3 regions of the Streptomyces sp. NPDC051776 genome follow, and region 2 is predicted to be linked to each of the others. Evidence: riboswitches for the same ligand, from Rfam matches in the RefSeq annotation. Region 2 holds a riboswitch; each other region holds the start of a gene.
The links. A riboswitch is a leader RNA that binds a small molecule or an ion and turns the genes downstream of it on or off. The one in region 2 is predicted to bind thiamine pyrophosphate.
Positions count from the first base shown of each region.

Region 1: another riboswitch for thiamine pyrophosphate. It lies ahead of thiC (phosphomethylpyrimidine synthase ThiC); the one in region 2 lies ahead of thiO (glycine oxidase ThiO).
Region 3: another riboswitch for thiamine pyrophosphate. It lies ahead of AB0M26_RS14640 (thiamine ABC transporter substrate-binding protein); the one in region 2 lies ahead of thiO (glycine oxidase ThiO).

Region 1 is NZ_JBFAYQ010000002.1:249,961-257,069, forward strand. Features, by position in the region: gene AB0M26_RS03130 (DUF5326 family protein) at 28-240, shown strand; gene AB0M26_RS03135 (YibE/F family protein) at 212-1,525, opposite strand; TPP riboswitch at 1,667-1,824, shown strand; gene thiC (phosphomethylpyrimidine synthase ThiC) at 1,817-3,595, shown strand; gene AB0M26_RS03145 (hypothetical protein) at 3,767-4,201, opposite strand; gene AB0M26_RS03150 (hypothetical protein) at 4,740-5,345, opposite strand; gene AB0M26_RS03155 (hypothetical protein) at 5,505-6,455, opposite strand; gene AB0M26_RS03160 (metallophosphoesterase) at 6,635-7,109, opposite strand, start outside.
Region 2 is NZ_JBFAYQ010000006.1:101,479-108,587, reverse strand. Features, by position in the region: gene pknB (Stk1 family PASTA domain-containing Ser/Thr kinase) at 1-1,796, opposite strand, end outside; gene AB0M26_RS07690 (SRPBCC domain-containing protein) at 1,963-2,409, opposite strand; gene AB0M26_RS07685 (thiazole synthase) at 2,584-3,360, opposite strand; gene thiS (sulfur carrier protein ThiS) at 3,681-3,881, opposite strand; gene thiO (glycine oxidase ThiO) at 3,878-5,098, opposite strand; TPP riboswitch at 5,110-5,201, opposite strand; gene AB0M26_RS07670 (FAD-dependent oxidoreductase) at 5,386-6,597, shown strand; gene AB0M26_RS07665 (Rv2175c family DNA-binding protein) at 6,707-7,072, shown strand.
Region 3 is NZ_JBFAYQ010000015.1:49,007-56,115, forward strand. Features, by position in the region: gene AB0M26_RS14630 (phosphatidate cytidylyltransferase) at 1-795, shown strand, start outside; gene rlmN (23S rRNA (adenine(2503)-C(2))-methyltransferase RlmN) at 1,361-2,467, shown strand; TPP riboswitch at 2,500-2,609, shown strand; gene AB0M26_RS14640 (thiamine ABC transporter substrate-binding protein) at 2,604-3,677, shown strand; gene AB0M26_RS14645 (iron ABC transporter permease) at 3,653-5,383, shown strand; gene AB0M26_RS14650 (ABC transporter ATP-binding protein) at 5,384-6,415, shown strand; gene AB0M26_RS14655 (hypothetical protein) at 6,502-7,109, opposite strand, start outside.

The DNA.
Region 1 (7,109 bases), on a different contig from region 2:
AGCGAAGAAGCGGAAGCAGGGACGGACGTGGCGGTCAAGGAGATCTACGCGGGTCTGCCGTGGTGGGTGAAGTGGGTGGCGGTGCCCTTGCTCGCGCTCCTCGTCTTCGGCGGCCTGATACTCAAGGTGCTCGGTGTCGTCATCGCGCTGCTCTTCAAGCTGCTGGTGTTCGTCGCCCTCGTCGCCGGACTCATCTACGTGGTGCGGAGGTTCACCTCGTCCTCCTCCGGCGGCCGCTAGCGGCCCGGGGGCGGACCTTCGCACCCGGTGCCGGCCGGTCGGCGGAGACGACCAGTGCGGCGAGGACAGTGGTCACCGGCACCGACGCGACCAGCCCGATGCTGCCGACCAGGGTCCGTACGATCTCCTCCGCGACGATCTCGCTGTTGGCCACGGTCGACACATCGCTCCGGGCGACCGAGAACAGGAGCAGCAGCGGCAGCGCCGCGCCCGCGTAGGCCAGGACGAGGGTGTTGACCACCGACGCGATGTGGTCCCGGCCGATGCGCAGGCCCGCGCGGTAGAGCTGACGCACGGTCATCGTCTCGTCGGCCTGCTTGAGTTCCCACACCACCGACGTCTGCGTGACCGTCACGTCGTCCAGGACTCCCAGCGAGCCGATGACGACACCGGCCAGCAGCAGGCCGCTCAGGTCGATCTCCGGATAGAGGCCGTGGATCAGCCCGGTCTCGTCCGAGGTGTTGCCGGTGAGCTGTGCCCAGCCGATGAAGAGCGACCCCAGCAGCCCGATCAGCAACAGGGAGACCAGTGTGCCGAGGGCGGCCACCGACGTCCGCGCGCTGAGGCCGTGGCAGGAGTAGAGGGCGATCAGCATGATCGTGCTGCTCCCGACGATCGCCACGATCAGGGGGTTCGAACCGTGCAGGATCGCCGGGAGGATGAAGAACGACAGCACGGCGAAGCTGACGGCGAGGGCGATCAGCGCCATGAGTCCCCGCATCCGGCCCACCACCACGACGGCGAGTGCGAAGATCCCCGCGAGCAGTGCCATGGGGAACCCGCGGTCCACATCGGTGACCGAGTACTGCAGCTCTGGCGGGGCGTCAGGCGCGTACGCGACGACGACCCCTTGGCCGGTGGTGAGTTGGCGCGGTGCGCCGGGCTCCACGATCTCCTGGAACCTCCGGCCCGCGTCCCTGCCCGAAGTCACCTCGACCGTCGCGCGCTTGCAGGTGCCGCGCGCCGTCTGCCCGCCGCCGGGCTGCCGCTGCGAACCATCGGCCGGCGGGGGCTGCTGCGGCCGGGCGTTGACCTCCCTGCAGTCGACCTCCTCGACCTTTACGACCCGACCGGACTCGGTCTGCCGGTCGAAGCCGAGTCCGGACCGCTCGTGCTCGGGGACACCGCCCGGCCACAGCACGATCAAACCGGCCAGGACAGCCGCGGCGAACGGGATCAACACCGCGGCGATGACCTTGCGGAGGTGCTGGGAGACGGGCGCGGCGGGCCCGTGGCTGTGGCTGTGGCTGTGGCTGTGATGGTGGGGCTCGGGCTCGGGTGTCACAGCCCGCATCATCGCAAAGACGGCTGACCGCGCGATGCCCCGCCGTCCGCTTCGCATCCGCAGCCTCTCCGACCGGCCCTCGGCTCCGCCGTGGGAGTCCCCCTTTTCCCGTCCCGGAACCACCCGTTACGGTGGTGGCGCCTTTGCACACGCGGGAGCTCGGAGCACCGGGCTGAGAGGGCGCTGACCTCCGTACGGGGTGTCCGGCCGATGCCGGGGACCGTCCGCGGAAGCCGCTGCGTCGACCGCCGAACCTGTTACCGGGTAATGCCGGCGTAGGGAGTAGGTCTCATGACCATTCACGATGCACGCACGTCTGCCAGCAGCGACTCGTCCGAGATCGGCTGGCACAAGGACTACGTGACCGGCTCGCGCCCGGACTTGAGGGTCCCCGTGCGGCGAGTGCACCTCACCAACGGGCAGGACGTCACGCTCTACGACACCTCGGGCCCGTACACCGACCCCACCCTGGAAACCGATGTCCGGCGCGGCCTCGCGCCGGTGCGGGAGAACTGGATCATCGCCCGGGGCGACACGGAGGAGTACGCCGGCCGGCCGGTGCGTCCCGAGGACGACGGCATCAAGCACACCTCGCCGCGCGGCGGACTGCGCAATCTGGACGCGGTCTTCCCCGGCCGCCCGCGCCTTCCCCGGCGCGGGCGCGACGGCAGGGCCGTGACCCAGCTCGCGTACGCGCGCCGTGGCGAGATCACGGCGGAGATGGAGTACGTGGCGCTCCGCGAGAAGGTCTCGCCCGAGGTCGTCCGTGAGGAGATCGCCGCCGGCCGCGCCGTCCTCCCGGCGAACGTGAACCACCCGGAGATCGAGCCGATGATCATCGGCAAGCGGTTTCTGGTGAAGGTCAACGCCAACATCGGTAATTCCGCGGTCACTTCGTCCATCGAGGAGGAGGTGGAGAAGATGACCTGGGCGACCCGCTGGGGTGCCGACACGGTCATGGACCTCTCCACCGGCCGCAACATCCACACCACCCGCGAGTGGGTGCTGCGCAATTCCCCCGTCCCCATCGGCACCGTGCCCCTCTACCAGGCGCTGGAGAAGGTCGACGGCAAGGCTGAGGAACTGACCTGGGAGATCTACAAGGACACCGTCATCGAGCAGGCCGAGCAGGGCGTCGACTACATGACGGTCCACGCCGGCGTCCGTCTGCCGTACGTCCCGCTGACGGCGCGCCGCAAGACCGGCATCGTCTCGCGCGGCGGCTCGATCATGGCGGCCTGGTGCCTGGCCCACCACAAGGAGTCGTTCCTCTACGAGCACTTCGAGGATCTCTGCGACATCCTTGCCTCCTACGACGTCACGTACTCGCTCGGCGACGGCCTGCGGCCCGGCTCGATCGCCGACGCCAACGACGAGGCGCAGTTCGCCGAGCTGAAGACGCTCGGCGAACTGAACCGGATCGCCAAGGCCCGCGGCGTGCAGACGATGATCGAGGGCCCGGGCCACGTCCCGATGCACAAGATCAAGGAGAACGTCGACCTCCAGCAGGAGATCTGCGAGGAGGCCCCGTTCTACACGCTGGGCCCGCTGACCACCGACGTCGCGCCCGCTTACGACCACATCACCTCGGGCATCGGCGCGGCGATGATCGCCTGGTGGGGCACGGCGATGCTCTGCTACGTCACGCCCAAGGAGCACCTTGGACTTCCGGACCGGGACGATGTGAAGACCGGCGTCATCACGTACAAGATCGCCGCCCACGCGGCGGACCTGGCGAAGGGGCACCCGGGGGCGCAGGAGTGGGACGACGCGCTGTCGGACGCGCGTTTCGAGTTCCGCTGGGAGGATCAGTTCAACCTGGCCCTCGACCCGGACACGGCCCGCGCCTTCCACGACGAGACGCTCCCGGCGGAGCCGGCGAAGACCGCGCATTTCTGCTCGATGTGCGGCCCGAAATTCTGCTCGATGAAGATCAGTAGAAGCATCACCGAGCAGTTCGGCGGAGACGCGGCCGGGGCGACGGCGGAGGAGGTCGCCGAGGGGATGCTCCAGAAGTCGAGGGAGTTCGCGGCGAGCGGGAACCGGGTGTACCTGCCGCTTGCCGACTAGGAGGGCAGTCCGGTTGAGGCCCTTCCCCCTGGGCGGGCCTCAACCAGGTCCGGGTCCGCGCTCCGTGCCCGTAGTCACGAGCTGTGCCCGCGTCGTCGACTTTCTGAGCGCCGCCGTCGTCCACCGCTTCCTGACCTGCTCACCTCGGCCGGACCTGAAGGTCGATGACCTTCACAGGATCATTCGTGAAGGTTCGCACTCCGCGTTCCCGCGCGAAAGCGCTCCCCGAGTCCTGAGCATTGCCCTGGAAGTCTCGGCAACGTAGGCGAGGACGAAGACGCCTTCGGCGATCAGACTGAGGATCCCGTAGGGCGGTTCCCAGTCCTCTTCATGGAAGCCGGGCAATCCGACGGTGCGGGACAGGAGGAAGCCGACGAACATGCCGGCCGTGACCAGCGTGCCGATCAGCCATGCGGGAGTCGAATTCCGCCGGGCCAGGCCTCCGGCGGTGTAGAGCAGCGCGAGGCCGCCGACCAGGAAGAGGATTCCGACGTAAGGCATTTCCTCCAGATATTCCGGGGTGAGCAGGAGATGGATTACCGCGGTTGTGAGAGCGCACAAGGCGGCTGTTCCTCGCAGCGCAATGCTGATCGCAGAGGAAGTCATTCGCACTCCTCGGGGAATCTTTGGCGGCGAGCACGCCGTCGATCTGTGGATCTGGTGGGATAGGCGACCAAAGGGCAGTGGGCGGGCAGCGCCTGCGCAGCGCCGCTGCACGGTTTGCCGCGGCGACGGGGGCCCACCCGGTCAGGCGGGGGCCACCGGAGAGCGCAATCTCGTGCGGGTAGTGAATCTGCCGCGGGGGAGGGAGGGCTCGAAGCTGTAATGCGAAGGGGGCCATGGCAGCGTGCTCCTGATGAATCGGCGGCCCGAACGGCCGCGTCCACTTCCAGGTTGGACGTGCGCTGCACCAGGACTCGCTCACGTTCTCTTCAGAACCGGTAAAGATCTACCGGCGAGGGCCCGATGGTGCGCGCGGCAGGGGCTCACCGGGCCGATTCCGTGTCCGATCGTGGAGCCTGAGGAAAGGGCCGCGGCTTCGAGGCCAACCTCTCCACCACTCAACCCGGTTGCAGTGATCCGCATGGGCACGAAAGGGGAGGAGCCCCTGGCCGTACGGCGATCGCAGGACCTGGCCGGCGGGTCAGGACGTCAGAGCGGAGAGCGCCGCCTTCGCCGCGGTGATGGCGCCCTTCTCCATCTCCGCGGCTCCCGGCGCCTTCTCGTTGTCGAAGTCGGCCCCGTTGTAGGTCACGGTGACCAATGCGTTCGCCTTCCGGACGACGACCGTGACCTCGCGGGTCTCCTGGCCGTCGTCCTCGGTGAGTTTCGAGCCGACCGACGCCTCGTCGCCGAGGCCGCCGGTGTCGCTGGCCAGCTCGCGGTTGTCGTAGATCGTGCGAGCGGATTTGTCGTCGGTGACCTCGAACGTCACATCGAGCCAGCGGTAGTCGAACCCTTTCAGCTTGTTCCAGGCGCAGCCCGTACGGCGCTTGGGGTCGCTCGTGTCGAGTTCCTTGCCCTCCGCCTTCGCGCCGGGGACCAGCTCCTTCACCGTCGCCGCGGGAATGGCCGCACACGCGGAGGGGGCCTCGTCGATCGCAGGCGCGGCTGTCGCGGTCCGCTCGGGGCCGGACGCGGGCGCGTCGGAGCGGGCCTCCTCGGCGGGGCGGGCCATGGCCCAACCTGCCGTGGCGAGCACGGCGACCGGCAGGAGCCGGGCGGTCAGCGTCAGATGCAGAGACGGCACAGCGGCGTTCTCTTCGGTCGTGGGGGTGCGACCCCATGAGATTGCCATACGAATCCGGCCACGAACAGACGTGCCGGGCACCCGGTACGACGCGGCCGGTTGGAGGCCTCGGAACGGCCGGGGGCGCGCGGACTCCGCGTCGCCACCGAAACCCGTCCTCTACGTCGGCTCGTGCTCCGGCCCGCCGTACTCCGGGCTCGTGTAGCCGGGACTCTCGAACGAGGGGCGGGTCGAGGTCTCCTCCGGACCGCCCTCCGTGCTGAACGCCGGCCGCGAATAGCCCAGATGGGGCGTACGGTGCTGCGCCTCCGCGCCGCCGTGCGCGCTGCCCTGTCCGCCGTGCGCGCTGTCCTCCGCGCCGCCGTACTCGCTGCCCTTTCCGCCGCCCTGCGCGCCCTCCCCGCTCCTGCGGGCCGGGGCCGCCGGGTCGGCCAGCGCCTCGCGGAAGAACGGCAGGACGCCGCGTTCCAGCAGGGCCTGCCGCCATGCCTCTCTCGCACGGCCGAGCTCCAACGCTCGTTCGTCCTGCGCCGAGGCGCGCAGCGAGCTGGAGCCGTTGCGCAGCGCGGTGAGCAGAAGGCCGGCCATGGCCAGGACGACGCCGCCGGCGGTCAGGGCCACGAACACCCAGCCCGTATTGATCAGCGGGGCGGCGGCGGGCTCGTCCGCGTCGACGGCGCGCAGCACGTAGCCGACGAGTAGGAAGATCACGGCTGCGATGGCGGCCAGCAGGGGAGCGAGGACGCAGACGATGGCGACGAGACCCGCGCCCGTGGCCTCGGCCGGACCGGTCATGGCCGCGGCGAGCCCGATCGCGCCGCCGCCGTCCTGCCCGGTGGCGGTCCCGGACTCCGTGCCGTGGACCGCATCGGACGACGGCGAGCGCAGCTGATCGCGCAGTTTGACGTAGTCCTGGTACTCGGCCGCTGCGCAGGAGGATATGGCGGCGGAGGCGGCGAGCGCCATGGTGCGCAACTGCTCGGTGTTGAGCCGGCGGCCCACTTCGGCCAGATCCGGCCGGCTGCTCGCCGTGCGCAGCGCCTCGCCGAGGATCCGCTCGAACTCCGGGCGGTCCTCGGGAAGCAGATGCGGAGCGCTGTTCATGTGCATCCCCCGGTGCTCCGTAGGCCTGCGTGCCGGCTCTCACCGGGCAGTTGGGCGGAAACGGAGGAGAGCCTGCTACGGATAAGCCGATGGTAGAGCGGTTACGGCGCAGGGTGACAGGGGGTTTCCGGAAAATGCCCGCTTCGCGGAGGCGACCTGTGCCCGTATGTCCCCGTCCGTAATCCTCAATCGCTCAACGGCAGTTGAACGACGAGCAGCTTTCCGGCCATTGTGACCCCGCCGTCCATGGCGATGGCGAGCCCGTCGGCGTAGACGTGCGGTCCCTGGACGTCCGGCCCCGCGCCGTCCTCGGCGTCCTCCGAACCCACCTCGCCGAGCAGGTACGGAATGGGGCTGTGGCCGTGGACGATGCGCCGGCCGCCGTACCGCGACAGCAGCTCGTGGACGGCCTGCGGCCCGGATTCGTCGCGGAAGGCGAAACGCTTGGTGAACTTGCGGAAGAGATCCCAGCATTCGTCCGCGTCGTTGCGCTGAAGGATCTCGGTGACCCGGTCGTTGACCGCCTCGATCGAGTCACCGAACTCCAGGTAGGCGGTCGTGTCGGAGTGGACGAGCAGGTGCGCGTCCTCCTCGGCGATGGCGTCCAGCCGGGACATCCACTGCAGGTGGTGGTCCTCCAGGCGCTCCATGTCGCTGCGC
Region 2 (7,109 bases):
GCGTCTGCCTCTTTGTCGCCCTCGACGTCCGGAACCTCGACCATCTCCTGGCCCTTGGAGACCGTCAGCGTGATCGTGTCGCCCCTGGCCAGTTGCGCGCCCTCGCCCGGCGACTGAACGGCCACCTCGCCCTTGTCCTGCTCGGCGAAGACGCGGGTGGGGGCCACCTTTACCTTCAGTCCGTTCTCGCGCAGTTCGTCCGTCGCGTCCCGGAGCCGGTCGCCTACCACGTCCGGCGCCTCGACGGGCTCGCCCTTGCTGACGGTGATCGCGACGGCGGAGCCGGGCCTGCGCTTTACACCGGAGCCCGGTTCCGTGCGGAGAACTGTTCCCTGCGGGGCCTGATCGCTGAACTCCCGGCGGACGATGCCGGGGGCCAGGCCCAGCTTCCTCAGTTCGGCCTTGGCCTTCGCCAGGGGCATGCCCTCCAGGCTCGGGATCTTGACGACCTCGGGGCCCTTGGAGACGACGATCGTCACCGTGCCGTTGCCGCGGATGCGGTTGCCGGGCGCCGGATTCGTGGCGATGACCTTGCCGCGGTCGACATTGGTGCTGAACTCCTCGGTGGCGCGGGTGTCGAGCCCCGCGTCCCGGAGCTTCTTCTCCGCCTCGTCCCGCGGCATCGCCAGCACACCGGGGACGCGCGTGAACTGACCGGAGTTGATGTACCAGACCCCCGCGCCGATCCCCAGCGCCAGCAGCACGGCCGTCACGAGGGCGAGCACACCGCGCCGCGGCGGGCGCCGCCTCGCCCGGCCCCCGCCCGCTTCCGCGCTGGGCCGGGACGGGCCCTCGGGCTCCATGTCCAGCAGGCTGGTCCGGTTGATCGCGTCATCGCCGCTCGACGCACCGGCCACGAGCGGGATGACGCTCGTACGGTCCTCGGATCCGGGCGCCCCGCCGGTTCCGTCCGCCACGGCCTGCGGCGGTACGGCGTCGAGCTGCTCGTCGGTGAGCGTGGCGCGGGCGTCCCGGGTGGCCGCGAGCAGCGCCACCGCGTCGACGGGGCGCAGTTCGGGGTTGCGGGCGGTGGCCGCAGCCATCAGGCCGTCGAGCTGGGGAGCCATCCCCGGCACGGCCACGGACGGCGGAACGATGTCCTTGTGCAGGTGCTGGTAGAGCACCTGGGCCGGGGTGTCGCCGCTGTGCGGGCGGGAGCCGGTGAGCATCTCGTACAGCACGACCCCGCAGGCGTAGACATCGGCGCGGGTGTCGGAGACGCCGTGCTCGATCTGCTCCGGTGCGAGATACGAGACGGTGCCGAGCAGGGACCCGGAGGAGACGGTGGTGTTGGTGTCCACGGCCCGTACGAGTCCGAAGTCGGCGACCTTGACCCGGCCGTCGTCGCCGATCAGAACGTTCTCCGGCTTCATGTCCCGGTGGACGAGACCGGCGCGGTGGGCGGCGCCGAGGGCGGCGAGGACCGGCTCCAGGATGTCGAGGGCCGCGCGAGGCCGGAGGGCGCCACGCTCGCGCAGCACGTCGCGGAGCGTGCACCCGGCGACGTACTCCATCGCCAGATAGACGTAGTGGCCGTCGGTGCCCTGGTCGTACACGCCCACGATGTTCGGGTGGGCCAGCCTGGCCACCGACTTGGCCTCGCGGATGAAGCGGTCGACGAACGCGCCGTCGGAGGCGAGGCCCGGGTGCATCACCTTGAGGGCCAGCACCCGGTCGAGACGGGTGTCCACGGCCCGGTAGACCGTGGCCATACCGCCGACTGCGATCCGTGCGTCCACGCGGTAGCGGCCGTCGAGCACCTGCCCGACGAGCGGGTCCTGGAGGGTCGTATCCACGATCACGCAGTCTACGAGCCACCGCGGACACAACTGTCCACCAGGACCGTACTGTGCGGGACTGCAGCGGAACAGTGACAGCAGAGGAGACCGGCCAGGGGCACGGTCGGGGGGCGGGTCCGCCGCGGGCGGGGCAACTCCGTGCCAGGGACGGCGCGGGCCCGGGTCAGCCGTGTGACGCGGCGGCGATGGCGCCGAGCTCCTCCAGCGCCGCCGTCCACGCCATGCGCGCGTACTCCGCGTGCTGCGCCTTGGCCTCGTCGGGCATGTCGAGTGCCTCGATCCCCGTCTCCGCGACGATGACGCGGGTGCCCTCGCCCTCCGGCGCGAGCGTGAACTCGACGAGGGTCGCGTCGCCCCGCTCGGGCGGCCGGTCCGGGCTTGTGGCCAGCCGGAAGACGAAGCGGGTGGGTGCCTCGACCAGCTCCACGCGCGCGTGGAACTCCCCGTGATCGTCCCAGCGGAAGCGCAGTGCTCCGCGTGGGCGCAGATCCACCTCGGCGCCCCCGAAGGCGTACCAGGTCCGGATGTGCTCCGCGGTGGTCAGCACCCGCCAGACCCGCTCCACCGGGGCGGGGACGTACGCCTCGCGCTCGATCAGGTCGACGCTCACAGGCCACCTCCGGTCTCCGGTCTCCGCCTCGACCAACGCTAGTGCGCCCGGGCCGCCCGGGCCGTACCGCGCGCGTGGGGCAGGCCGTTCCGGTGTGGTGGTCCGGGAGTGCGGGGGCCGGCCCGGCTCGCGGCCGGAGCCGGGCGGCAGGGGCCGGGCGGCAGGGGCGTGCCGCTACCCGAATGCCGGCCGCTCCGGGTCCAGCACCGCGACTCCCTCCACCGGGGAGGACGCCTCGGCGAAGTGGCGCCGCGGGATCCGGCCCGCGCGGTGCGCCAGCCGCCCCGCCTCGACCGCATGCCGCATCGCCTCGGCCATCAGTACCGGTTCCTGGGCCCGCGTCACGGCGGATGCGAGCATGACCGCCGCACAGCCCAGTTCCATTGCGAGCGCCGCGTCCGAGGCGGTGCCCGCCCCCGCGTCGAGGATCACGGGGACGTGCGCCCGCTCGGTGATGAGCTGGAAGTTGTGCGGATTGCGGATGCCGAGTCCGGAACCGATGGGGGAGCCCAGCGGCATGATCGCGGCGCAGCCCGCGTCCTCCAGCTTCCGCGCCAGGACCGGGTCGTCGTTGGTGTACGGGAGCACGGTGAAGCCGTCGTCGACCAGGATCTCCGCCGCATCCAGCAACTCGACCGGGTCGGGCAGCAGGGTGCGTTCGTCCGCAACGACCTCCAGCTTGATCCAGTCGGTGCCGAGCGCCTCCCGGGCCAGGCGGGCGGTGAGCACGGCCTCGCCCGCGGTGAAGCAGCCGGCGGTGTTCGGCAGGACTCGGATGCCGAGCCGGTCCAGTACGGAGAGCACCGAACCGTGCACCGTCGGGTCCAGGCGGCGCATCGCCACCGTGGTCAACTCCGTGCCGGAGGCGACCAGCGCGCGCTCCAGCACCTCCAGGCTCGGCGCACCGCCGGTCCCCATGATCAGCCGGGAGCCGAACGTGGTGCCGCCGATGGTGAGGGCATCGGCGCCCGGGTCGGCCCCGGCGCCGCGGCCCCCGGTTCCATGGGTCCCGGCGGTCGGGTCCACGGTTCCGGCGGTCGTGTCCCTGGTTCCGGCGGTCCGGCTCCCGGTTTCATGGGTCCCGGCGGTCGGGTCCCCGGTTCCGGCGGTTCCGTTCCTGGCGCCGGCGGTCCGGTCCCCGGTTCCGGCGGTTCCGTTCCTGGCCCCGGCGGTCCGGTCCCCGGTTTCCGCGGTTACGGTCCCTGCGGCCCGGGTCCCGCGTCCGTGGTCGTACGCCCCGCTGCGCAATTCCGTGTCGGTCATCGTCCGGATCAGCCCCCCTGGACCGCGGTGAGCACCTCGACGCGGTCGCCGTCGCCCAGCGGCGTGCCGGCCCACTGGCCGCGCGGCACGACGGTCTCGTTGAGCGCGGCGGCGACACCGGAGGGCGCGGTGGTGAGGGTCGCGACCACCTCGTCGAGGGTGGTCCCCGCGGGGACGTCCCGCGGCTCTCCGTTCACCGAGACGGTCATACGGTCAGCTCCTGGAGTCGGCGGGATGCGGACGCGAAACGGCGGGGGGTGAACGGCCGGGCCTCCTCGGGGAGTTCACCGGTGGCCAGCACCTCGGCCATCGCATCTCCCGTGACCGGCGTGAGCAGCACACCGTTGCGGTAGTGCCCGGTCGCCAGATGCAGTCCCGGCAGCTCGGTCGGCCCCAGCAGGGGGGCGTTGTCCGGCGAGCCGGGTCGAAGCCCCGCGCGGGTCTCGACGAGTGGCAGTTCGGTGAGGCCGGGCACCAACTCATGGGCGTCCCGCAGCAGTTCGTAGACGCCGCCCGCGGTGACGGTGGTGTCCCAGCCCAGCTCCTCGCTCGTGGCGCCGACCACCAGCTCGCCGCTCTCCCGCGGTACGAGGTAGACCTGCCCGCCGCGCACCACGGCCCGTACGGTCCGCGACAGGAACGGCGCATACGTGTCGGGGACGCGCAGCCGCAGCACCTGTCCCTTGACGGGCCGCACCGGCGGCACCACGTGCTCCGGCACCCCGTCGAGCCGTCCGCTCCGGCTCCCCGCCGCGAGGACGGTCTGCTCCGCGGCGAGCTCGCTGCCGTCGTCGAGAACCGCGCCCGCGGCCCGGTCGCCCAGAACCGTGAGCCTCCGGGCACAGCGGCGGTGCAGCTCCACACCGGCGCGCTCGCAGGCCCTGACGAGGGCGGCGGCGAGGCGGCGCGGGTCGGCCTGATGGTCGCCGTCCACGCGCAGGCCGCCGCGGACGCCCGGGGCGAGCATCGGCTCCAGTCGGCGGCACTCGCGCCCGGTCAGCCACTGCGAGTCGAGCCCGTACCGGAGCTGCAGCGCGTGCAGTTCGCGCATATGGACGCGATCGTCGGCGTCCAGCGCGATGGCGAGAGTGCCGCAGGCGCGATAGCCGATGTCCAGTCCGCTCGCTTCCCGCAGTTCGGCCGCGAAGTCCGGATAGCGCTCGGCGGAGGCGAGGTTGAGGCCGAGCAGGGTCTCCTCGCCGTAGTGGAGTTCGGTGACGGCCGCCAGCATGCCGGCGGCGACCTGGGCGGCACCGCCGCCCGGCGACGGATCGGCGACCGCCGTGCGCAGACCGCGCTGGGCGGCACGCCAGGCCGTGACGAGGCCGATGATCCCGCCCCCGACGACGAGGACGTCGTAGCCCGCGGACGCCGGTGCGTCCCGTCTGCCGGAACCGCCCGAACCGGTGTTGTCGGATGCGTGCATGGGCGCCTGGCCCCTCCCTTCGCCGGCATGACCCGGATCAGGTTCGTACGGTCGGAGGCCGCCCAGCCTCCCTCTCAGCCCGGTGCGTCCGGGCTCCCGCGAGTGCTCTCGGTCCGCCACCATAGTCCCTGGCTCCGACAGCGAGTAAGGGAGTGGCGCCCTGTGTGGACGAGGGGCGTCCGGCCTCCGGCACAGGCCGTCGTACGTGATGCTGTGTCAGAGATCTCGGTGCGCGCGTCTGCGGCTCGCCCTCGTCGCCGTCCTAGAGTGATCGTGTGAGCGATGACATGCAGCGAGAGCAGCGAGTCGTGATCGTCGGCGCCGGCATGGCCGGGGTGCAGACCGCGGTCGCTCTGCGCGAACGTGGCTGGAGGGGCTCGATCACGCTGCTGGGGGCCGAGTCGCACGAGCCGTACGACCGGCCGCCGCTCTCCAAGGCCGTGCTGCTCGGCAAGGCCGACGGTTCCGCCCTCGAGGTCGACTTCCCGGCCCTGGGCATCGATCTGATGCTGGGCCGCCACGTGACCGCGCTCCGCCCGGAGCAGCACGTCCTGGAGACCGTGGACGGACCCGTCCCGTACGACACGCTGGTCATCGCCACCGGCGCCGAACCTGTCACCCTGCCCGGCACCGAGGCCGAACCCGGCGTGTACGTGCTGCGCACCCTCGACGACGCGGAACGGTTGCGCCCCGTGCTCGAGGGCCGGCAGGAGGTGGTGGTGGTCGGAGCGGGCTGGATCGGCGCGGAGTTCGCGACCGCGGCACGCGAGGCCGGCTGCCCGGTGACGGTCGTCGAGGCCGCGGACCGGCCGCTCGCCGGGGCGCTCCCGGCGGACGTCGCCGAGCACATGGCCGCCTGGTACGCCGACAGCGGGGCCCGGCTGATCACCGGCGCCAGGGTGGCGGTGGTCGAGGCGGGCGCGGTGGTGCTGGAGGACGGGCAGCGGCTGCGCGCGGACGCCGTGCTCGTCGGTGTCGGTGCACGCCCCACCACGGCCTGGCTGACCAACTCCGGTGTGGAGCTGTGCCCCGACGGCTCCGTGCGCGCCGACGAGCGCCTGCGCACCTCACAGCCCGATGTCTACGCGGTGGGCGACTGCGCGTCCTTCCCGTCCGGCCGCTACGGGGTGCGCCTGCTCGTACACCACTGGGACAACGCGCTCCAGGAGCCGCGCACGGTCGCCGCCAACATCGTCGGTGAGGAGACGGGCGGCTCGGTCTACGACCCGGTGCCCTACTTCTGGTCCGAGCAGTTCGGCCGGTTCGTCCAGTACGCGGGGCACCACGCCGCCGCCGACGCCACGGTCTGGCGGGGCGACCCGACGGGCGCCTCGTGGTCGGTCTGCTGGCTGAGCGACGGAGCCCTGGTGGCGCTGCTGGCCGTGGGCCGGCCGCGGGATCTGGCGCAGGGGCGCCGACTCATCGAACAGGGCGCTCGGATCGATCCGGAACGGGCCGCGGACCCGTCCGTACCGCTCAAGGCGGCGGTCCTGCGCTGAGGGCGGGTGCCCGGCTCCGGCCCTTGGCACGAGCCGTGGCAGCAACGATCGGCCCCGCCCGGCCGCGCTCTGCTACCGGCTGTCAGCCAGGGATGGCAGGCTGGTGTCCGTGACCGAGATTGACAGCAAGACCGATGCGCTCGTTCCCGCCTGGCTCACCCTCCCCGACGCCGCCGAAAGACTGGGCGTCGAGGTGACCCGTGTCAGGCAGCTCGTCAAGGAGGGGCAGCTCATCGCGGTCCGCCGCGGCGAGAACCGGGTTCTGCAGGTGCCGGCCGAATTCATCGGTGCAGGCAAGGTCGTCAAGGGCCTCGCAGGGACGCTGACGCTCCTCAAGGACGACGGCTTCACCGACGAGGAGATGCTGGAGTGGCTCTTCACGCCGGACCCGACCCTGCCCGGCACGCCCGCTCAGGCGTTGCGCGAGAACCGCGGCACGGAAGTGAAGCGTCGCGCCCAGGCGCTCGCCGTCTGACCGTGCTGCGGGAACCGGAGCGCTCGGGTCGCGGAGC
Region 3 (7,109 bases), on a different contig from region 2:
CGGGCCGCGATAGGGGTCGGTCTCGGTCTCGGCGCGGTGATCATCGCGTCGCTCTTCATCGAGAAGGCCGTCTTCGTCGCGGTGATCGCCGCCGCCGTGATCGTCGGCCTCTGGGAGCTCTCCTCCCGGCTGTCGGAGAAGAAGTACATCCGCATCCCGCTCGTACCGCTCGCGGTGGGCGGGGCGGCCATGGTCGTCGCCGGGTACCTGCGGGGCGCGGAGGGCGCGTCCGTGGCCATGGCCCTGACCGCGCTCGCCACGCTCGTGTGGCGGATGGCCGAGCCTCCCGAGGACTATCTGCGGGATGTCACGGCCGGTGTCTTCGCGGCCTTCTACGTGCCGTTCCTGGCCTCGTTCGTGGCCCTGATGCTCGCCGCTGACGACGGCGCATGGCGGGTGCTCACCTTCCTGCTGCTGACGGTCGTCAGCGACACGGGCGCGTACGCCATCGGCTGGCGGTTCGGCCGGCACAAGCTCGCCCCGCGCATCAGCCCCGGCAAGACCCGCGAAGGGCTGTTGGGCGCGGTGGGCTTCGCGATGGCCGCGGGCGCGCTGTGCACGGAGTACCTGATCGACGGCGGGAGCTGGTGGCAGGGGCTGCTGCTCGGCCTCGCGGTGGCCGTCAGCGCCACACTCGGCGACCTCGGCGAGTCCATGATCAAGCGGGATCTCGGGATCAAGGACATGGGGAACCTGCTGCCGGGCCACGGCGGGATCATGGATCGGCTGGACTCGCTCCTGCCGACCGCGCCTGTGGTGTGGCTGCTGCTGGTGGTCTTCGTAGGCCCGGGCTGATCCGGGACGTACGACATCCGGGGGCCCGCCGCGTTGCGCGTGCGGGCCTTCGTCGTTGCGTGGCCATTTCCGACGCGGGACGCCACGCACCCGCGGCGCGTTCAGCGGTGGGCGCCCGCTCAGCGTGCCGGGCGAAGGCCGTCGCGATCTTCTCGCGTCCGGCACCGGAGGGCCGGCAGCGGGCGGAGCAGCACCCCGGCCTTGTGCGGGTCGAGCAGGCCGCCGTTGATCAGTCCGCGCAGCTTGCACTCCGGTCTCGGGGCCGTAGACCTGCTCGCCGTGGCGGGATCGTCCCTGAATCCCGGTTTCGACGAGCGCTACCTGCGGCGGAACTCGACCTGAACACCGGTACGCGCAGCGGAAGAACCTGCGCCACCCCATCGCGGCACCCAACCGCCTTCGTAGAAACCTTCCTTGGGGGCGTCGCCGGGCCGTGCGGATCGGCAGGTGGCAGGCGGCCACCGGGGGTGACCGGTCTCCCACCAAGCGGCGGCCACCGGGAGTGACCGGTCTCCCACCGCCCCGGCCTGGGGCGGCGTAGTTGATCTGCCACACTGGTGCAGTTATGCCTGCACCCGGAGAACTCATCTTCGTCGCGCCGCGCGGGGCCAAGAAGCCGCCGCGGCACCTTGCCGATCTCACGCCCGCAGAGCGCCGTGACGCCGTTGCCGCGCTCGGTGAGAAGCCGTTCCGCGCCGGTCAGGTGTCGCGTCACTACTTCGCCCGCTACACCGACGATCCGGGGGCCTGGAGCGACATCCCCGCCGCCGCGCGCGAGAGGCTGGCCGCCGGGCTGCTGCCCGAGCTGATGACCGTGGTGCGGCACATCTCGTGCGACGACGACACCACCCGTAAGACGCTGTGGCGGCTCTTCGACGGCACGCTCGTGGAGTCCGTGCTGATGCGCTATCCCGACCGGGTCACCATGTGCATCTCCTCGCAGGCCGGATGCGGCATGAACTGCCCGTTCTGCGCGACCGGACAGGCCGGTCTCGACCGCAACCTCTCCACCGCCGAGATCGTGCACCAGATCGTCGACGGGATGCGGGCGCTGCGCGACGGCGAGATCCCCGGAGGCCCGGCGCGGCTGTCCAACATCGTCTTCATGGGCATGGGCGAGCCGCTCGCCAACTACAACCGCGTCGTCGGCGCCGTCCGCCGCCTCACCGACCCCGCGCCCGACGGCCTCGGACTGTCACAGCGCGGTATCACCGTCTCCACCGTCGGCCTCGTCCCCGCGATGCTGCGCTTCGCCGACGAAGGCTTCAAGTGCCGTCTGGCCGTGTCTCTGCACGCCCCCGACGACGAGCTGCGCGACACCCTCGTGCCCGTCAATACCCGCTGGAAGGTGCGCGAAGTCCTCGACGCGGCCTGGGAGTACGCGGAGAAGTCCGGCCGCCGGGTCTCCATCGAGTACGCCCTGATCAGGGACATCAACGACCAGGCGTGGCGGGCCGATCTCCTCGGCCGGCTCCTGAAGAACCGCCGGGTGCACGTCAACCTCATCCCGCTCAACCCGACCCCCGGCTCGAAGTGGACCGCCTCCCGCCCCGAGGACGAGCGGGCGTTCGTCGCCGCGCTGGAGGCCCATGGTGTGCCCGTGACCGTACGGGACACCCGGGGGCAGGAGATCGACGGTGCCTGCGGGCAGCTTGCCGCAACCGAGCGCTGACGCCGCTGATACCGTGCATTCGTACAAATGAACACCTCCGACAGGGGAGCGCACCGAGCGCTGAGAGTGCGGCCAGGCGACGCCGCAGACCCTCGGACCTGATCCGGGTAATACCGGCGTAGGGAGTCACTCGACGATGTACAACAACCTTCGGCGTGCCATGGGCGCGGCGCTGATCGGCGCGCTCGGTGTCTCGGCACTGGCCGCATGCGGCGGTTCGGACGACGACGGCGCCAAGGCCGGAGACCGCAAGACGGTCACTCTTGTCACGCACGACTCGTTCCAGGCCTCACCGGGGGTCCTCAAGCAGTTCACGAAGGAGACCGGCTACAAGGTCGAGGTGCTGCGGGGTGGCGACGCCGGTTCGGCGGTGAACCAGGCTGTCCTCTCCAAGGACAATCCGCAGGGCGACGTGTTCTTCGGCGTCGACAACACACTGCTCTCCCGGGCGCTGGACGCCGGGCTGTTCACCCCGTACGAGGCGACGGACTTGGAGAAGGTCCCGGCCGCGCTCCGGCTCGACGGGGACCGGCATCGCGTCACCCCCGTCGACACCGGAGACATCTGCGTCAACTACGACCGGAAGTACTTCGCCGGCAAGAAGCTCGCGCCCCCGCGCACGTACGAGGACCTGCTCAAGCCCGCGTACAAGAACCTCCTGGTCACCGAGAACGCAGCCACCTCCTCCCCGGGCCTCGGCTTCCTCCTGGGCACCGCCGCGGCCCGTGGCGGCGACTGGCAGGACTACTGGAAGAAGCTGAAGGCCAACGGCGTCGAGGTCGTCGACGGCTGGGAGCAGGCCTACTTCGACCGGTTCTCGGGCGCGGGCAAGGGCGACAAGCCCCTCGTCGTCTCCTACGCCTCCAGCCCGCCCGCCGGGGTCCTGGAGATGAAGCCGCGGCCGAAGCAGGCGCCGACCGGCGTCGCGACCGACACCTGCTTCCGCCAGATCGAGTTCGCGGGGCTGCTGAACGGCGCCAGGAACCAGAAGGGCGGCAAGGCGCTGCTGGACTTCCTGCTGAGCAGGACGTTCCAGGAGGACGTCCCGCTGAAGATGTTCGTCAACCCCGCGCGCCAGGACGCCCGGCTGCCCGAGGTGTTCACCCGCTACGGCGAGACGATCGACAAGCCCGCGACGCTGCCGCCCGGGAAGATCGCCGAGAACCGTGAGCAGTGGGTCGAACAATGGTCCTCGCTGGTCCTGAAGTAACCACCGCCAAAGGCGCGGCCGCCCGGGCCCGGCCCCGCGGCCGCCGGCACACGGCGGTGCGGCTCGCGCTCATGGCTGTGCCCGTCGCCTTCTTCGGTGTCTTCTTCGGCTACCCGGTCGCCGCCATCGTCGGCCGGGGTCTACGGGACGGCGGGCGCTGGCAGTTGGGCAGGGCCGTCGAGACGCTCACCGACCCCGGTGTGCTGGACGTCCTGTGGTTCACCGCCTGGCAGGCGGCCGCCTCCACCGTCCTGACCCTCGCGATCGCGCTGCCGGGCGCCTATGTCTTCGCCCGCTTCGACTTCCCCGGCAAGGAGATCCTGCGGGCGGTCGTCGTCGTGCCGTTCGTGCTGCCGACGGTCGTCGTCGGCTCGGCCTTCCTCGCGCTGCTCGGGCGCGGCGGCATGCTCGACGACCTGTGGGGCTTCCGCCTGGACACCACGGTCTGGGCGATCCTCCTCGCCCATGTCTTCTTCAACTACGCGGTCGTGGTCCGTACCGTCGGAGGGCTCTGGTGCCAGCTGGACCCGCGGCAGGAGGAGGCGGCCCGGGTCCTGGGCGCGAGCCGCTTCGCGGCCTGGCGCCGGGTGACGCTGCCCGCGCTCGCACCCTCCGTCGGGGCCGCGGCCCTCATGGTGTTCCTCTTCACGTTCACCTCCTTCGGCGCCGTGCAGATCCTCGGCGGCCCGCGCTACGCGACGCTGGAGGTGGAGATCTACCGGCAGACCGCGCAGCTCCTGGACCTGCCGACCGCCGCCGTCCTCACCCTCGTCCAGTTCGCCGCGGTCGCCGCGGTCCTCGCGCTGCACGCCTGGTCGGTACGGCGCCGGGAGAGCGCCCTCGCGCTCGTGGACCCGGCGCGGACGGCGCGACGCCCGCAGGGGCCGGGTCAGTGGGCCCTGCTCGCGGGCGTGCTCGCCGTGGTCGCCGTGCTGATCCTGCTGCCGCTCGGTGTGCTGATCGAACGGTCGCTCGCCGCGCCCGGAGGCCACGGGTTCACCTTCTACCGGGCTCTGCAGTCGGCGGCCGGAAGCGGCGGCACGTTCCTCGTGGCCCCGCTGGAGGCCGTGTGGAACTCGCTGCAGTACGCCGCGGCGGCCACGGCCATCGCCCTGGTGATCGGCGTGCTCGCGGCCGCGGCCCTGACCCGCCGCGCCGGACGGCTCCTGCGGGGCTTCGACGCGCTCCTCATGCTGCCGCTGGGCACCTCCGCGGTGACCGTCGGCTTCGGCTTCCTCATCGCCCTGGACGAGCCGCCCCTCGATCTGCGCTCCTCCTGGCTGCTGGTGCCGCTGGCCCAGGCACTGGTGGGCGTGCCCTTCGTCGTACGGACCATGCTTCCCGTCCTGCGCGCCGTCGATGAGCGGCTGCGGGAGGCGGCCGCCGTCCTCGGCGCCCCCCCGCTGCGGGCCTGGCGCGAGGTGGATCTGCCGCTCGTGCGCAGGGCGCTGCTGGTGGCGGCGGGCTTTGCATTCGCGGTGTCCCTGGGGGAGTTCGGCGCGACGGTGTTCATCGCCCGGCCCGACACCCCGACGCTGCCGGTCGCCGTGGCCCGCTTCCTGGGACGTGCGGGCGCGCTCAACTACGGACAGGCGATGGCCCTGAGCACGATCCTCATGCTGTTGTGCGCGGGCGCGCTGCTGGCGCTGGAGCGCTTCGCGCCCCGCGTCACCGGGGCACCGGCCGACCGCCCGGGAGGGTTCTAGATGTCCCTGCTGCAACTGGACGGCGTGACCGTACGCTTCGGCGGCCGCGCGGTGGTCGATGCGGTGGACCTGGAGGTCGCCGAACACGAGACCGTCTGCGTCCTCGGGCCCAGCGGCAGCGGAAAATCCACCCTGCTGCGCGCGGTCGCCGGGCTTCAACGGGCCGATGCGGGGCGGGTGTTGCTCGCCGGGCGGGACCAGAGCGGTGTGCCCGCTCACCGGCGCGGGGTCGGCCTGATGTTCCAGGACCACCAGCTGTTCCCGCAGCGGGACGTGGGCGGCAACGTCGCCTTCGGGCTGCGGATGCGCGGCACCCCGCGCGCGGAAGCGCGTCGTACGGTCGAGGAGTTGCTGGATCTGGTCGGGCTGCCCGGGGCGCAGCGACGGGCCGTCACGGCACTGTCCGGCGGCGAGCAGCAGCGGGTGGCGCTCGCCCGTGCCCTCGCACCGGAACCGAAGCTGCTGATGCTCGACGAGCCGCTCGGCCAGCTCGACCGGAGCCTGCGGGAGCGCCTGGTCGTCGAACTGCGTGCGCTCTTCGAGCGGTTGGGGACGACGGTGCTGGCCGTCACCCACGACCAGGGGGAGGCGTTCGCCCTCGCCGACCGGGTGGTGGTGATGCGCGAGGGCCGAATCGAGCAGACCGGCACGCCGCTGGAGGTGTGGCAGCGTCCGGCTTCGGAGTTCGTCGCCCGCTTCCTCGGCTTCGACAACGTGGTCCGCGCGACCGTACGGGGTGAGGCGGCCGAGACCCCGTGGGGCAGGATCCCCGTACCGCCGGGGTCCGGCGAGGGGAGGCGCCGGCTGCTGGTCCGCCCGGCAGGCGTTCGGGTCGTCCCGGTCGCCGACGGCCTGCGGTGCAGCGTCGCGGCCCGCACCTTCCGCGGCAACCACGTTGCGTTGCTGCTCCACCCCGCGGAAGGGCCGCGGCTGGAGGCCGCCTGTGCCCTGCACGACGCCCCCGAGCCGGGTGCGACGGTGGGCGTCACGTTCCGCGGCGAGGACGTCGTCGTACTGCCCTCCGCCGGCTGAACGGGACGCCGGGGAGGGCAGCGAGGGGTCCGGTGAGGAGGACGCCGAGTTTCACGCCGTCGGGGTCATGTCGAAGGCGGTGGGGGTCAGGTCGAGAGGGGCAGGGCGGCGAGTTCGGCCACCGCCCAGGAGATGGGAGCGAGGACGACGACCATCACCATGCCGCGCAGCAGGGCCGCACGGCGCAGCAGCGAAGGCGAGGCCCCGATCCGCAGCAGTGCCGCCGTCGTGTCGCTGCGCGCGCCCTTGGTCTCCAGGGCGACGGTCAGGACGGTCGCTGTGGCGCAGGCCATGATCAGGGCCGCACCCACCCCGGTCAGCGGCCCGAACGGCCGGTGGCCGGTGGAGTCGAGCGCCGTCCCGTAGAGCTGGGTCGCGGCGAGTGCGCCCGAGGCGACCGCGCACAGTACACCCAGCGGGCGGCCCAGCCGCGTCGACTCCTCCTGCAGCACACGGCCGGACAGCAGCCGCAGGGCGCCGGGGCGGCCCGAGGCCAGCAGCTTGCCGCAGAGGTGCGTCAGGCCGGGGCAGGCCAGGACGAGCCCGATCACGATGAGCACCCAGCCGCCGACCACACCCGGCGGGATGTTGTCCAGCCGGCCCGGCAGCGGCAGCAGGCTGTCGGAAGAGGCCGGGGTGGTTCTGGCCGCGTACGAGCCGAGGGCGATCCCGGCCGCCGTCAGCGCCACACCCC